DNA from 3 places in the Bradyrhizobium sp. Pa8 genome. Region 1 is predicted to be linked to each of the others. Evidence: predicted binding sites of a transcription regulator. Region 1 holds the regulator's gene; each other region holds the start of a gene.
The links. The regulator PhoB, encoded in region 1, activates phosphate uptake and scavenging genes when phosphate is short. The targets are predictions, from matches to a motif close to TGTCATNNANCTGTCAT.

Region 1 (5,080 bases):
GGTCTGCGGACCGATCGCCTTCTTGACGGCTTCGATGTCGCCATGCGGGACCTGGTCGAAACCGTCCATCGGCGGGCCGAACCCCTCGAGATATTTTGCCGATCCGGTCGCGGCGAGCGTTGCCAGCGTGCGGCCGTGGAAGGCGCCTTCGAAGGTGATGATGCGGTAACGTTCCGGATGACCCTTCGAGAAGTGATGATGGCGGACCAGCTTGATCACACCTTCCAGCGCTTCAGCGCCGGAATTGCAGAAGAACACGAAGTCCGCGAAGCTTTCGTTGCACAGACGCGCGGCAAGCTTCTCGCCGTCCGGGCTCTGGAACAGGTTCGACATGTGCCAGAGTTTGGTGGCCTGCTCCTGCAACGCCTTGACCAACGCAGGATGAGCATGGCCGAGCGCATTCACCGCCACGCCCGAGGTGAAATCGAGATAGCGATCGCCGTTGGTCGCAATCAGCCAGCAGCCTTCGCCGCGCTCGAAACCGAGGTCGGACCTGGCGAAAACGGGGAGCAAATGCGGCGCTGCGCTGTTAGTCATGACGATCACTTGAATGTTGCGGACGGCGTGAGCGTGCATTGCGCAACGCACCATTGACCGGCCCGGAAAACGAAACGTGCCGCCTTTTAAGGGCGGCACGCCCGACTATCTTATGCCTGGTGAAACCGGTGTCAATGCCGCCCGGAAAGCCTCGCGAAACGCAGAATCCGTAGTCTTGCGGTGGCGATTTTGCGTGTTTCCGCCACGGAACATGTGGAAGCGAGTCGGCGGACTCTTGCGCGTGAGTCACGCCATATTGTAGCGTTTGGCTTGTCAGATACGACATCTCGTGCAGCAGTTCTGATCCTCTAAGTCCTCATGTACCGGCGTAAGCGTTCGGGCGCATCTGGTGCGCCCGGCGAGCCTTAAGGGATTCTGGCGGCACGGGTTTTTCGAAGCTTAGGCATTCGCCGTGCGGCCGCCAGGATGGCAGGCGCCGGCGAAGGAAAGGGTGCAATGACCGTTTTGACCTGGTCGGATGATCGCGTCGAGCAGCTGAAAAAGCTCTGGGAGGCCGGACTTTCGGCCAGCCAGATCGCCGCTGAACTCGGCAATGTGACCCGCAATGCCGTGATCGGCAAAGTGCACCGGCTCGGCCTGTCGGGCCGCGCCAAGAGCCCTTCATCGGCAGCGCCCCGGCCGCGCAAGGCGCGCCCCGCCCAGCACATGATGCGGGTGACCCGGCCGATCGCACGCGGCAACACCGCGCTGGCGCAGGCCTTCGAAGTCGAGGTCGAGGCCGAACCGGTCACCTACGACAACGTCGTGCCGATGAGCCAGCGGCTGTCGCTGCTGGAGCTGAACGAGGCCACCTGCCACTGGCCGGTCGGCGATCCCTCGAGCCCGGATTTCTTCTTCTGCGGCGGCAAGGCGCTCTCAGGCCTGCCCTACTGCGCCCAGCACTCGCGCGTGGCGTATCAGCCCGCGGCCGATCGCCGGCGCGCGCCGGCGAAGCCGGGTCCGCGCTGAGTTATCGGAATTCACTGATTGCCAAGACGGCGCCGTCACGCGATGACGGCTCCAATGACTCGGTGTCATCCCCGCGAACGCGGGGATCCATAACCACAGGGCGCAGTTGTTGCGCGAGATGGTCACTTCGAGTCTTCGCCAAACCACGTCCTGTGGTTATGGGTCCCGGGCTCGCGCTGCGCGCGCCCCGGGACGACGGCTGAGCCGCAGCTCGCTAAAACCAACACCCGCTAAAGCTTACGCCTGCTCCGCCTTCGCAAAGCGATCGTCCAGTGCGTAGCCCGCGCCGCGGACGGTGCGGATCGGGTCCTGCTCGCGGCCGAGATTGAGCAGCTTGCGCAGGCGGCCGATATGGACGTCGACGGTGCGCTCGTCGATGTAGATGTCACGACCCCAGACGCTGTCGAGCAGCTGCTCGCGCGAGAATACGCGGCCGGGATGCTCCAGGAAGAACTCCAGCAGGCGATATTCGGTCGGACCGAGATCGATCGGCCGGCCCGAGCGCGCCACGCGGCGCTTGTCGCGGTCGAGCTCGATGTCGCCATAGGCGAGCACGGTGGCGAGCCGCTCCGGGCTGGCGCGCCTGAGCAGGCCCTTCACGCGTGCCAGCAGCTCCGGCACCGAGAACGGCTTGACGATGTAGTCGTCGGCGCCGGTCGCAAGACCCCGCACCCGCTCGCTCTCCTCGCCGCGCGCGGTGAGCATGATAATCGGGAGCTGCTTGGTCTCGGGCCGGGTGCGCAGCCGCCGGCACAGCTCGATGCCGGAAAGGCCCGGCAGCATCCAGTCGAGCACGATCAAATCAGGGATGTGCTCCTTGAGGCGGGTGTCGGCATCGTCGCCGCGCATCACCGTCTCGACGTCATAGCCGTCGCCTTCGAGGTTGTAGCGGAGAAGCTCGGTGAGAGCTTCCTCGTCCTCAACCACCATAATGCGTGCGCCCATGGTGTCGTCGCTCCTTAAGTGTTCGGGACCGTCGTGGCGAAGGTCGTCATGTCGCCCTTCGGCCGCTTGTCGGTGATCGCGTGGCCCTCGATCATGTAGAACACGGTCTCGGCAATGTTGGTGGCGTGGTCACCGATGCGCTCGATGTTCTTGGCGCAGAACATCAGGTGGATGCAGAACGAGATGTTGCGTGGATCCTCCATCATGTAGGTGAGAAGCTCGCGGAACAGCGAGGTGCAGATGGCATCGACTTCCTCGTCGCCCTTCCACACCGCCATCGCCGCCGGCAGATCGTGCGCGGCATAGGCGTCCAGCACCGACTTGACCTGCTGCTGCACGAGGTCGGTCATGTGCTCCAGGCCGCGGAACAGCTTGAGCGGATGGAAATCGGTCTCCAGCGCCGCGACGCGTTTGCCCATATTCTTGGCGAGGTCGCCGATCCGCTCGAGATCGGTCGCGACGCGCATGGCGCCGACGATCTCGCGCAGATCGACCGCCATCGGCTGGCGGCGCGCGATGGTGAGCACGGCGCGCTCCTCGATCTTCTTCTGAAGCGCATCGAGCTCGGCGTCGATGGTCACGACGCGCTGGCCGAGCGCGACGTCGCGGCGGATCAGCGCGTCGACGGAGTCGACGATCATGCGCTCGGCGATGCCGCCCATCTCGGCGACCAGGCGCGTGAGCTCCTGGAGGTCGGTGTCGAAGGCCTTTGCGGTATGTTCAGAACCCATGTTCCGTCTCCTCAGCCGAACCGGCCGGTGATGTAATCCTGCGTGCGCCGGTCGGTCGGCGACGTGAAGATCTTGCTGGTGTCGTCGAACTCGATCAGCTCGCCGAGATACATGAAGGCGGTCTTGTCGGAGACGCGCGCCGCCTGCTGCATGTTGTGGGTGACGATCGCGATCGTGTAGTTCTCGGACAGCTCCTGGATCAGCTCCTCGACCTTGGCGGTCGAGATCGGGTCGAGCGCCGAGCAGGGCTCGTCGAACAAGATCACCTCGGGCCGCACCGCGACCGTGCGGGCGATGCAGAGGCGTTGCTGCTGGCCGCCGGAGAGCGACAGGCCGGAGGCGTTGAGCTTGTCCTTGACCTCGTTCCACAGCGCGCCGCCGCGCAGCGCCTTCTCGACGCGGTCGTCCATCTCGGACTTCGAGATCTTCTCGTAGAGACGGATGCCGAAGGCAATGTTCTCGTAGATCGTCATCGGGAACGGCGTCGGCTTCTGGAACACCATGCCGACGCGGGCGCGCAGCAGATTGAGGTCCAGCTTGGGGTCGAGGATGTTGGTCTGGTCGAGCATGAGCTGACCCGTGACGCGCTGGCCCGGATAGAGGTCGTACATCCGGTTGAAGATGCGCAGCAGGGTGGACTTGCCGCAGCCCGACGGGCCGATGAACGCCGTGACGCGGTTGGTGCCGAGCGCCAGATTGATGTTCTTCAGCGCGTGGTGCTCGCCATAGTAGAAGTTGAGGTTGCGAACCGTCACCTTGGCGGGCGCCTCGGGCAGCGGCTGCGAGCCGTGCTGAACGGCGGGCGTACTGACGGAAACAGACATTTCGCTCATTTTGCAGTCCTCTCGGCGCTAAGAATGCGCGCGCCAATGTTCAGGGCAAGCACGGTCAAAGTGATCAGCAAGGCGCCGCTCCAAGCGAGCTGCTTCCAGTAGGCGTAGGGGCTCTGCACGAAGTTGTTGATGGTAACCGGCAGGTTCGCCATCGTCTTGTTCAGGCCGAGGCTGAAGAACTGGTTCGACAGCGCGGTGAAAAGCAGCGGCGCGGTCTCGCCGGCGACGCGGGCGGTGGCCAGCATCACGCCGGTGATGAGGCCGGAGCGCGCGGCGCGATAAGCGATGCGCTTGATCACCAGCGAGCGCGGCAGGCCGAGCGCGGACGCCGCCTCGCGCAGCGCGTTCGGCACCAGCAGCAGCATGTCCTCGGTCGTACGCAGCACCACCGGAATGACGATGACGGCGAGCGCAAGACTGCCGGCGATCGCCGAGAAACCGCGCATCGGCACCACTACCGCGCCGTAGATGAACAGGCCGATGATGATCGAGGGCGCCGAAAGCAGGATGTCGTTGATGAAACGGATCACCGAGGTCAGCTTGTCGTTGCGGCCGTACTCGGCGAGATAGGTGCCGGCGAACAAGCCGAGCGGCGCGCCGATGCCGACACCGAGCACCGTCATGATCAGCGAGCCGACGATCGCGTTGCGCAGGCCGCCTTCAGTCGAACCCGGAGGCGGAGTGTCCGCGACGAAGATCTCCAGGTTCAAACCCGCAAGGCCGTTGTAGAGCAGCGTGACTAGGATCAGCGCGAGCCAGGTGACGCCAAAGGCGGCGGCGCCGAAGCAGAGCCCGCGGACCACGATGTCCTTGCGGCGGCGGCGTGAATAGATCGGGTTCATGTTATTTTCCCGCTTTCTGGTCCAGCCGCATCAGCATCAGCCGGGCAGCCGCGAGCACGAAGAACGTCAGCACGAACAGCAGGAGACCGAGCAGGATCAGGCCGGACTGGTGCAGGCCGTCACTTTCGGCGAATTCGGACGCGATCGCCGCCGAGATCGTGGTGCCCGGCGCGAAGATCGACGAGGAGATGCGGAACGAATTGCCGATGATGAAGGTCACCGC
Region 2 (5,080 bases), 4.1 Mb from region 1:
GTCGGCGGACGCATTGACGATGTCGCGGACCTCGGCATCGATCGCCTTGAGATCGGCCTCGCTCACCTTGGCCGCGAGCAGGCGGTTGCGCACTTGCTCGATCGGGTCCTGGTCGTGGCGAACTTTTTCGACCTCTTCGCGCGTTCTGTACTTGGCGGGGTCGGACATCGAGTGGCCGCGATAGCGGTAGGTCTGCATCTCCAGGATGAAGGGACCCTTGCCGGCGCGGCACCAGGCCGCCGCCTCCTCGCCCGCGGCCTTCACGGCGCGGACGTCCATGCCGTCGACCTGCATGCCGGGGATATTAAAGGACGCGCCGCGCTTGGAGAAATCCTGCTGCGCCGAAGCGCGCGACACCGAGGTGCCCATGGCGTAGCGGTTGTTCTCGATGACGTAGATCACCGGCAGCTTCCAGAGCTCCGCCATGTTGAAGCTCTCATAGACCTGGCCCTGGTTGGCCGCGCCGTCGCCGAAATAGGTGACGCTGACATTGTCGTTACCACGATAATGGTTGGCGAAGGCCAGACCCGTGCCGAGCGAGACCTGGGCGCCGACGATGCCGTGGCCGCCGTAGAAGTGCTTCTCCTTGCTGAACATGTGCATGGAGCCGCCCTTGCCCTTGGAATAGCCGCCGCGCCGGCCGGTGAGCTCGGCCATGACGCCGTTGGCCTCCATGCCGGTGGCGAGCATATGACCGTGATCGCGATAGCCGGTGATGACCTGATCGCCCTGCTTCAGGGCCATCTGCATGCCGACCACCACGGCCTCCTGGCCGATATAAAGGTGGCAGAAGCCGCCGATCGCGCCCATGCCGTAGAGCTGGCCGGCCTTTTCCTCGAACCGCCGGATCAGGAGCATGTCGCGGAGCGCTTTGAGCTCCTGCTCTCTGGTGAATTCCGGGGGCGAACCGCCGTCGGTCTTGTCCTGTGGAGTGCTTGCGGCGGCTTTCTTGGGTGCGGCCATGGGAATTCCGGGTCAGAGAAAACTTCAGCCCTCTCTAACCCAAGTCAAACGCCCTTGGAAAGGACCGCGGCGGCATGGCACGACTTTCATTATGCCGCACTGCAACGTGGCCGAAACTTTGCAAAACCTTTGGCGCCGATCGGGCAACTTTAGCTCACCGGTCAGCGAAGGGAACGTGAGCAGCCAACGCAGAGAAATCGGACGCGCTGTTTTGTATCCGAAATCCCACGCGCGTCCGATTCGCCGTGCCTGCCTTACCAGCCCAACTCGCGCAAATACGCCGCGCGGGCGGCAACGCCGGTATGCGTGAAGTCGCTGAAGACCCCATCGACGCCGAGCCGGTAGAATTTGAGATATTCAAGGCTCGGGTCGCTGCGATAGTCGGCGGCAAGATATTTCTTCTCGTTCCGAAACGTGAAGACATGCACGAAAAGACCGAGCTTGTGCGCGTCCGCGACAAGGCTGGTCGCGTCCTGCGTCGAAGCCTCCGGCGTCGATCCCTTGTAGGGCGTGCCATCGGCGTTGCTGTCCTTCCACGGCGCGATCTTGAGCGGAATGATATAGGCCTTCCACGGACCGATGCCGTCGGCGTAGGTCTTGATCTCGGCAAGCCCCTCGGGCGTCAGCATCGCATCGTACAGGCGCGCATCGCCCGCAACCGTCCAGTCGAACGGGCGCGAATTCGTGATGTTGTTGAGGAGAACCTTGCCGGTTTTGAAGTCGATTCCGTTGCCGTCGACGAGTTGAACCTGCCGCGTCTGGAGGCCGTGGCCTCGCATATATTTCAGGCTGCCGGGTTCGAAGCTCTGGACCAGGATGGGAGCGTCCTTGGTATTGAGGCCGTTATCGCCAATGATCTTGATCAGGGCATCTTCGAGCGGACGGCTGCCGGCCGCGCCGCAGCCATTGGCGATCGCCTGGGCATTGTTCCAGGTCGGGTTCTTGGTTTCGGGATAGACGAGGATGATCCGCCCGGTCTCCTTGCTCTTGACCTTGGTGATGTCGATGACGTCCTGGAAGCTGATGATCGGGAGCTTGCCATTGAAGACTTTCGGCCGCTCGTTGGCCGCGTCGTAGGTGGTGCCGCCGATCCATTGCTTCAGTTCGGTCATGGTGAAATCGCTGATCGACCAATCGTTGGTATGATCCTCGCCGTCCACGATCAGCGACTTCAGCACCGATTTGGGATCAGCCGGGTCGCTGAGATCCGTCAGGTAGTCGGCAGGGACGCCGGTAGCCGACGGGGCCTTGACGCGCACACCGGGCACGGTCCGCTTGCGGGCAGCGACGGCCGCATTGGTCTTCGCCACCTCGGCAATGTTGGTGTTGTCGCTCAGCCAGGGGTTATGACGCACGACCAGAACGCAATCCTTGGTCAAGTGCAAATCCTCTTCGAGCGCATCGGTCCCGAGCGCCGCGGCGAGGTCGTACGACGCCTCGGTCTCTTCAGGTACCAGGCCCGGCAGGCCGCGATGGCCAAGGACCAGTGGCGCCTTTCCATCGACGGTCAGGAAGGGCTTGGCGCCGGCTGGCGCCGGGCCGGACTGTGCAAAGGCCATCGACAGCGGCAGCACCGCCGCGCCGAACAGCATCGCTGCGACACCTATTGTTTGTCCTGAACGACTGTTCCGCATCACCAAGCCTCCGTCTTTGCCCGGCATCGCTTCGAGTGCCGCGGGCGCCGAACCGAATATGGTCGGCGCTGTCGTCTTGTCTCAAGACTCTGACAGACGGATGACGACGGAGAGGGCAGCGCAAGGTTGCGCCGCCCTCTCCTGCCCGATCAGATCTTGCCCAATCAGATCTTGCCGATCAGAAGAAGCCGAGCTTCTTCGGGCTGTAGCTGACCAGGAGATTTTTGGTCTGCTGGTAGTGGTCGAGCATCATCTTGTGGGTCTCGCGACCGACGCCCGACTGCTTGTAGCCGCCGAACGCGGCATGCGCAGGATACGCATGGTAGCAGTTGGTCCAGACCCGGCCGGCCTGGATGGCCCGGCCGAAGCGGTAGCAGCGGTTGGCATCGCGGCTCCAGACGCCGGCCCCTAAGCCGTAGAGCGTGTCGTTGGCGATCGCGAGCGCTTCGTCATCGGTCTTGAAGGTCGTGACCGAGACGACGGGACCAAAGATCTCCTCCTGGAAGATTCGCATCTTGTTGTGGCCCTCGAACACCGTCGGCTGGACGTAGAAGCCGCCGGAGAGGTCGCCGTCGAGCTCGGCACGACCGCCGCCGGCCAGCACCTTGGCGCCCTCCTGCTTGCCGATGTCGATATAAGAGAGGATCTTGGCGAGCTGCTCGCTGGATGCCTGCGCGCCGATCATGGTGTCGGCCGCGCGCGGGTCGCCCTGCTTGATCGCGGCGACGCGCTTCAGCGCCCGCTCCATGAAGCGGTCATAGATATCGGCGTGGACCAGCGCCCGGCTCGGACAGGTGCAGACCTCGCCCTGGTTCAGCGCGAACATCACAAAACCCTCGATCGCCTTGTCGAAGAAGTCGTCGTCCTCGGCGGTGACATCCTTGAAGAAGATGTTCGGCGACTTGCCGCCGAGCTCGAGCGTGACCGGGATCAGGTTCTGGCTGGCATATTGCATGATCAGCCGGCCCGTCGTGGTCTCGCCGGTGAAGGCGATTTTCGCGATCCGCGGGCTGGACGCGAGCGGCTTGCCGGCTTCGAGGCCAAAGCCATTGACGATGTTGAGGACGCCGGGCGGCAGGAGATCGCCGATGATCTCGGCCCAGACCATGATCGAGGCCGGCGTCTGCTCGGCGGGCTTGAGCACGACGCAATTTCCGGCGGCGAGCGCCGGCGCGAGCTTCCAGCACGCCATCAGCAGCGGGAAGTTCCAGGGGATGATCTGGCCGACCACGCCGAGCGGTTCGTGGAAATGATAGGCGATGGTGTCGTGGTCGATCTCGCCGATCGAGCCTTCCTGCGCGCGCACCACGCCGGCGAAATAGCGGAAATGATCGATCGCGAGTGGCAGGTCGGCGGCGCGGGTCTCGCGGATCGGCTTACCGTTGTCCCAGGTCTCGGCAACCGCAAGGCGCTCCAGATTCTCTTCCATCCGGTCGGCGATCCGGTTCAGGATCGCGGCGCGCTCGGCGACGCTGGTGCGTCCCCAGGCGGCCTTGGCGGCGTGCGCCGCATCGAGGGCGGCCTCGACGTCCTGCGCATCGGAACGCGCGATCTTGCAGACGATCTGGCCGTTCACCGGCGAGGCGTTGTCAAAGTACCTGCCGGAGATTGGCGCGACGAATTTGCCGCCGATGAAATTGTCATAGCGTTCGGCGAAGGGAACCTGGGTGACGCCGAGGAATTCCACCTTGTTCATTGATCACTCCCGATGTTTGCTGTTTGCGCAATTCGTCGCGTGTTCACGACTTGCGCCGACGATGTCGCGGGAGCGTTTTCCTGTCAGCCCGGGCGTGAGCGATGGCCGGCCCGACCTGTCGCAGTTCTGCGACAGTCGTGGGCGAGGCAAGCAGCTGGGTGGAACGCTCGCAGCCTCCACACCGTCATTGCGAGCGAAGCGAAGCAATCCAGACTGTCTCCGCAGAGGCAGTCTGGATTGCTTCGTCGCTTCGCTCCTCGCAATGACGCTGGAGCTCAGTGCTTCAGCTCGAACCGCTTGAGCTTCCTGTGCAGCGTGGCGCGACTGACGCCGAGCGCTTTGGCGGCGGCAGAAACATTGCCGCCTGCGCGTAGCAGCGCTCGCTGCAACACCGCGCGCTGGCCGCCCGCAAGATGGTCATGGGCGGTATCGCCGCCGAGGAGGTCAGCCGCGGGCACCGGCTGCAAGGGACGGCCCGGTGCGATCCCGAGCCGCGCCCGCGCGGAGCGGGTCGCGCCGATCACGAGATCGTCGGCATCGACCGCGACGAGGCCGATGGACTGACCGTCCGCGCCCTGCGTCAGCACGATACGGGCATGGGCGAAGGCGCGGCGAAACAGATCAGCTTCGATGCGCCTCGCCGCCTCACCTGCCGCGAGCGCGATCAGATTCGAAAACGCATCGGTCCGGTCGGCGCGACAGGAGGAGACATCGAGCACGCCCGCAAACGCCGCCTCGTGGTCGTAGATCGGAACGGCGGTGCAACTCAGCAGCGTGTTGCGGGTGA
Region 3 (5,080 bases), 170 kb from region 1:
GTTGTCGCCATGGTCGGTGCCGGCGGATGTCTGGCGTGGCTGGTCTACCGCTATCTGGGCTTGAGGTTCGTCGCGCGAAGCTGGTTCAATCTGGATGCAATCTGGGCGACCAGCCTCATTCTGGTTGGCGTCGTGGCGCTCGCCTTCAATCTCGCGAGCTGGCGCTGAGGCCTACCTCGCCAACGCCCACTCGCCGACAAAGCGGAAGCGCGCCCTGGTATCATCCTGCTTGAACAGCGCGATCCGGTCGATGGCCAGCGTCTCGAGACCGAGCGTCGCAAACCTCGCGCGCAGCATCTCCAGGATCGGCCCGCGCCGCTCCGCATCCAGCCGTCCCGTCAGCGTCATGTGGAAGCGGAATTCTTCCATCACGTACGGGTAACCCCAGCGGTCGAGATAGTCGCGCTGCCGCTCGCTGAGCTTGTCGGGCTTGCGCCGCGCGCGGTCTTCCGCCGTGATGGGCGCGCGGAAGTCGTCGAATTCGCGGACGCAATCGGCGGCAAGTTGCTGGAGCGCGCCTACCGGCTCGGTCGGAATCACCGCAATGAAGCCGCTGATGGAGTCGACGACCGGGCGGATTGACGGCATCGGCCGCGCCTTGCCGGCAAAAGCCGCGCAGGCTGCGACGAGCTCGGCTTCAGTCCTGCCGGGCGCCAGCGCTGTCGGCGCCTTCAGCGTGCCGTGGAAACCGTATTTGCGGGGATCGGCCGTGACGTCGCGCCAGTCCGGCGCAACACGCGATGCGTCGGCAGGGAACGGCACCTCGTCGCCCGTGTAGACATCGTAGCCGAGCAGCTCGGCGCCGAAGCGGGTGAGGGCGCTGTCGGCGCCGGCGGCAAAGTAGATCGCGTAGCGGGGAAAATCTGTCATTGCCTGAGCATAACCGGTTCAGGCTGCAACAACAGCCTCGCGCGGCGTCGCCGCCGCAGCGAGCAGTCGCGTCGCATCGGTGAGATGTACGAGCTTTCCGCCTGATACCACCGCGATCAGCCGCGGCCGCAGCGGCACGCTGTCGTCGACCAGCAGCATGTCGGCGCGGCGTCCTTCCGCGAGCACGCCGCGATCGGCAAGGCCGGTCGCGCGGGCCGGTCCTGCGGACACCAGGCTCCAGGCCTCGGTCAGCGGCAGCACGCCGTCGGCGGCGAGGCGGAACGCGGCGAGCAGCTGCGCGGGATAGTAATAGTCCGACGCCAGCACCGAGCAGAGGCCCTTCGCGATCATGTCGGATGCCCGGGTCCAGCCGGTATGGCTGCCACCGCGCACGACGTTCGGCGCACCGTAGACGATGGCATCGCCCTGGTTTGCAGCCGCCCGCGCGGTCTCCTCGTTGATCGGAAACTCCGCGATGTCAGCGCCCAGCTCGCGAAACCCCTGCCGCATCGCCGGCGTCGCATCGTCATGCGAGAGCATCCGCACCTCGGCCGCGCGAGCAGTTGCGGCGAGCCGCGACACGGAAGCCGGCACTTCACTGGCGCGCGAAAGCACACGCTCGACCAGCCGGTCGAATTCCTCGCCCGAGAGGCTGGTGCGCTCGACCATGCGGTTGCGCTTGCGCGGCTTGGCCATGTCGGCAACGGTGCCGTCCATGTGGTCGTTGAAGGCGAACAGGTCGACGCGGCCCTCGGTGAGCCACTGGCCGATCTCGGTCTCGGCATCGAGATTGTAGGTCTCGTGCCGCAGGTGGAAACGGGTGTCGGCGGCGAATTGCGGGCGCTGCCGCTCGATCGCCTCCATCAGGGCGCGCGCATTGCCGGCGCTGCGCAGGCCAGGCTCCCACGAGCAGGTCGTGGCGTGAAACACGGTGGTGATGCCGTTGCTGATCGCCTGGCGGTCACTGTCGGCGAGCGCGACGTCGATCGGAAAGTCGACGCCGGCGCGCGGCATCATCTGGCGCTCGAAGGCATCGCCATGCAGATCGACGATGCCGGGCAGCACCAGCAGGTTGCGCGCATCGATCGCCAGCCGCGCACGGCCGCGAGAGGCATCGACCTGCGCAATGTCCGCGCCGGACACGAGAATGGAAGTTTCGACGAGCTCGGAGCCGATCAGGGCCCGGCCGCCCTCAAGGAAGATGTCTGTCACGCGACCGCGCTTCGTTTGCTGGCAGGAGAACGGGTGAGGGAGCTTGTCCGTGCTTCATATGTCGAGAGGAAATCTTCAATCCCGAGCTTGCGGAAATCGGGCAGTGCTTCACGCAACTTGTCGTGATCCCAGTCCCACCAGGCGAGCCGCGCCAACCGTCCGGCGACGTCTTCCGAGAACCGCCGCCGCACGATGCGTGCCGGATTGCCGGCGACGATGGTGTAGGCCGGCACGTCCTTGGTGACGATGGCGCCGGCCGCGATCACCGCGCCGGTGCCGATGTTGCGGCCCGGCAGCACGATCGCGCCATGGCCGATCCAGACATCGTGGCCGATATGGACGTGATGCTGGCGCCGCCAGTCGAAGAACTCGGTGTCGTCGCTCTCGCCCTCGAAGTAGGCGCTGGAACGATAGGTGAAATGCGCCTGCGTCGCGCGATGCATCGGATGATTGCCGGGATTGATGCGCGTCATCGCCGCGATCGAGCAGAATTTTCCAATGGTGGTGTAGGTGATCTGGGCGTCGTTCACGACATAGGAGTAATCGCCCATCGTGACTTCATGCAGGACGGTCCGCGCGCCGACTTCGGTATAGGTGCCGAGCCTGGTCTCATGCAGCTTCGCCGAAGGGTCGATGGTCGGTTGAACCGAGAGCGTTTTGCCGGCCATGCTACATCCGATAGGTCGAGGGCGGGCGTACCTCTTCGAGCGGCCTGATGACAATGTCATGACGATGCGATGACAAGGGAAGAGGTGTGTAGGATCGCCGCACCGCAACGCCGGTGTCACACAAGTGTCAAGTGCCAGCGTTAGCGGTGGCAGCCAGCTACTCTGGAGCCCTCTATGCTGGTGGTTGAAGGTCTGACGTGCCGCTTTGGCGCAAAAGCCGCGGTGGACGACGCTTCGTTTCAAATCTCCCCCGGCGGCTTCGTCGGCGTGATCGGACGGTCCGGCGCCGGCAAGTCGACCATGCTGCGCATGATCAATCGCCTGGCGACGCCGACGCAGGGCCGCATCCTGTTCGACGGCCTCGACGTCACCGCGCTGCGCGGCAAGGAGCTGCGGCAGTGGCGGGCGCGCTCGGCGATGATTTTCCAGCAGTTCAACCTGGTCGGCCGGCTCGATGTGCTCACCAACGTGCTGATGGGGCGTCTTGCCACGATGCCGGCCTGGCGCTCGCTGACGCAGACCTGGCCCGAGCACGACAAGGCGCTGGCGATGTCGGCGCTCGAACAGTTCGATATCGCCTCGCTCGCCGCCCAGCGCGCCGACCAGCTCTCCGGCGGCCAGCAGCAGCGTGTTGCGATCGCCCGCGCACTGGTGCAGCAGCCCGACATCATCCTCGCCGACGAGCCGATCGCCTCGCTCGACCCGCGCAACACCAAGATCGTGATGGATGCGCTGCTGCGCATCAACAAGCATTTCGGCATCACCGTGCTCTGCAACCTGCATTCGCTCGATCTGGCGCGCAGCTATTGCGACCGCCTGATCGGCATGGCGCAGGGGCGCGTGGTGTTTGACGGCGCGCCGGCCGAATTGACCGACCACGTCGCGCGCGAGCTCTACGATCTCGAAGCCTCCGACGTCATGGGCGGAATGCCCGTGCCGGTGCCTGAGGGTGTGCCGGCGCTCGGAACGGCCGCGGCCGCCTGAGCTGCGCCTGTAGTTGCCAAATTTTGCGTCAACCGACCCCAACCGATGAAGAGGGTATCATGATCACTCGCAGACTGGTTCTTGCCGGCGCCGCCGCGCTCGCGTTCACGACTTCAGCCTCCGCCGACGACTGGAAAGCCAAATATCCCGAGCTGACCTTCGCGGTCGTCCCGGCCGAGAACGCCTCAGGCGTGACCGAGCGCTGGGCGCCGTTCATGAGCTATCTCTCCAAGGAATTGGGCGTAAAGGTCACGCTGCGCATCGCCAACGATTACGCCGCCGTCATCGAGGGTCAGCGCGCCGGCAACATCCATATCGCCAGCTACGGCTCGGCGTCGTTCGCCCGCGCCCGCCTGACCGGCGTCAAGACCGACGCATTCGCCAACGACATCAACGCCGACGGCTCGACCGGCTATTATTCGGTGTTCTTCGTCAAGGCGAGCAGCGCCTACAAGAAGATCGACGACCTCAAGGGCAAGAACCTCGGCCTCGTCGATCCGAACTCGACGTCGGGCAACAACGTGCCGCGCTTCGAGCTCGACAAGATGGGCATCCCGGATGCCGACACCTATTTCAGCAAGGTCGTCTTCACCGGCAGCCACGAGAACGCGATGCTGGCGCTGTCGCAGGGCACGGTCGACGTCGCGGCCAACCAGTGGACCACCGACGACGATTCGACGCTGGCGCAGATGCTGACCAAGGGCATGCTGAAGAATGCCGACGGCTCGGCGATGAAGAAGGACGATTTCCGCATCATCCACAAGTCGGCACCGATCATCAACGGTCCCTACGCCTATAACTCCGATCTGCCGGACGACGCCAAGGCGGCCATCGCCAAGGCCTTCTTCGACGCGCCGGCAAAGGACAAGGCGGCGTTCGATCGCCTCCAGGACGGCCAGAAAAAGGGCTTTAATCACGCCACCACCAAGGACTGGGACGGCACGATCGAGCTGATCAAGTTCGTCGACGCACTGCGTAAGAAGAAGGCGTCCTGAGTTTCGGGACGATAGCACTGGAGCCGGGTCGATGGACCCGGCTCTTTCTCTTTTGATCGGCCACTCCTCATCCGATGACCGTCGCGGTTTCGATCCTCCCCGAGCAGCAGCTCGCCGTGCTCAACGCGGCCTATCGCCAGGCGGTCGCGCGCAAGCGTCTTCGACTCCTGTTGGGGCTGGTGACCTTTGCCGCTGCGCTGTTTCTTGCCGCGATCGGCGCGGAAGTGAACCTGCGCACCTTCTTCGCCCATTTCGGCAATTTCATCAGTTATTTCGACCGCATCCTCACGCTCGACAGCGGCCAGCGGGTCTGGACCGACGCCGGCGAGTGGCTGTGGGGCTGGCGCAAAT

Region 2: the regulator PhoB is predicted to act here: its motif matches at 2,687-2,703, upstream of ACKWRH_RS24015 (glycerophosphodiester phosphodiesterase family protein).
Region 3: the regulator PhoB is predicted to act here: its motif matches at 2,809-2,825, upstream of phnC (phosphonate ABC transporter ATP-binding protein).

What each region holds. Positions count from the first base shown of each region.
Region 1 is NZ_CP176767.1:9,242,627-9,247,706, forward strand. It holds gene ACKWRH_RS43910 (aspartate aminotransferase family protein) at 1-537, opposite strand, end outside; gene ACKWRH_RS43915 (GcrA family cell cycle regulator) at 994-1,506, shown strand; gene phoB (phosphate regulon transcriptional regulator PhoB) at 1,744-2,451, opposite strand; gene phoU (phosphate signaling complex protein PhoU) at 2,466-3,182, opposite strand; gene pstB (phosphate ABC transporter ATP-binding protein PstB) at 3,194-4,015, opposite strand; gene pstA (phosphate ABC transporter permease PstA) at 4,012-4,857, opposite strand; gene pstC (phosphate ABC transporter permease subunit PstC) at 4,859-5,080, opposite strand, start outside.
Region 2 is NZ_CP176767.1:5,171,534-5,176,613, forward strand. It holds gene pdhA (pyruvate dehydrogenase (acetyl-transferring) E1 component subunit alpha) at 1-963, opposite strand, end outside; gene ACKWRH_RS24015 (glycerophosphodiester phosphodiesterase family protein) at 1,218-2,597, opposite strand; gene adh (aldehyde dehydrogenase) at 2,776-4,293, opposite strand; gene ACKWRH_RS24025 (GAF domain-containing protein) at 4,569-5,080, opposite strand, start outside.
Region 3 is NZ_CP176767.1:9,073,409-9,078,488, reverse strand. It holds gene ACKWRH_RS43155 (hypothetical protein) at 1-168, shown strand, start outside; gene ACKWRH_RS43150 (DUF1045 domain-containing protein) at 172-870, opposite strand; gene ACKWRH_RS43145 (alpha-D-ribose 1-methylphosphonate 5-triphosphate diphosphatase) at 889-2,082, opposite strand; gene ACKWRH_RS43140 (transferase hexapeptide repeat family protein) at 2,079-2,750, opposite strand; gene phnC (phosphonate ABC transporter ATP-binding protein) at 2,925-3,734, shown strand; gene phnD (phosphonate ABC transporter substrate-binding protein) at 3,794-4,729, shown strand; gene phnE (phosphonate ABC transporter, permease protein PhnE) at 4,804-5,080, shown strand, end outside.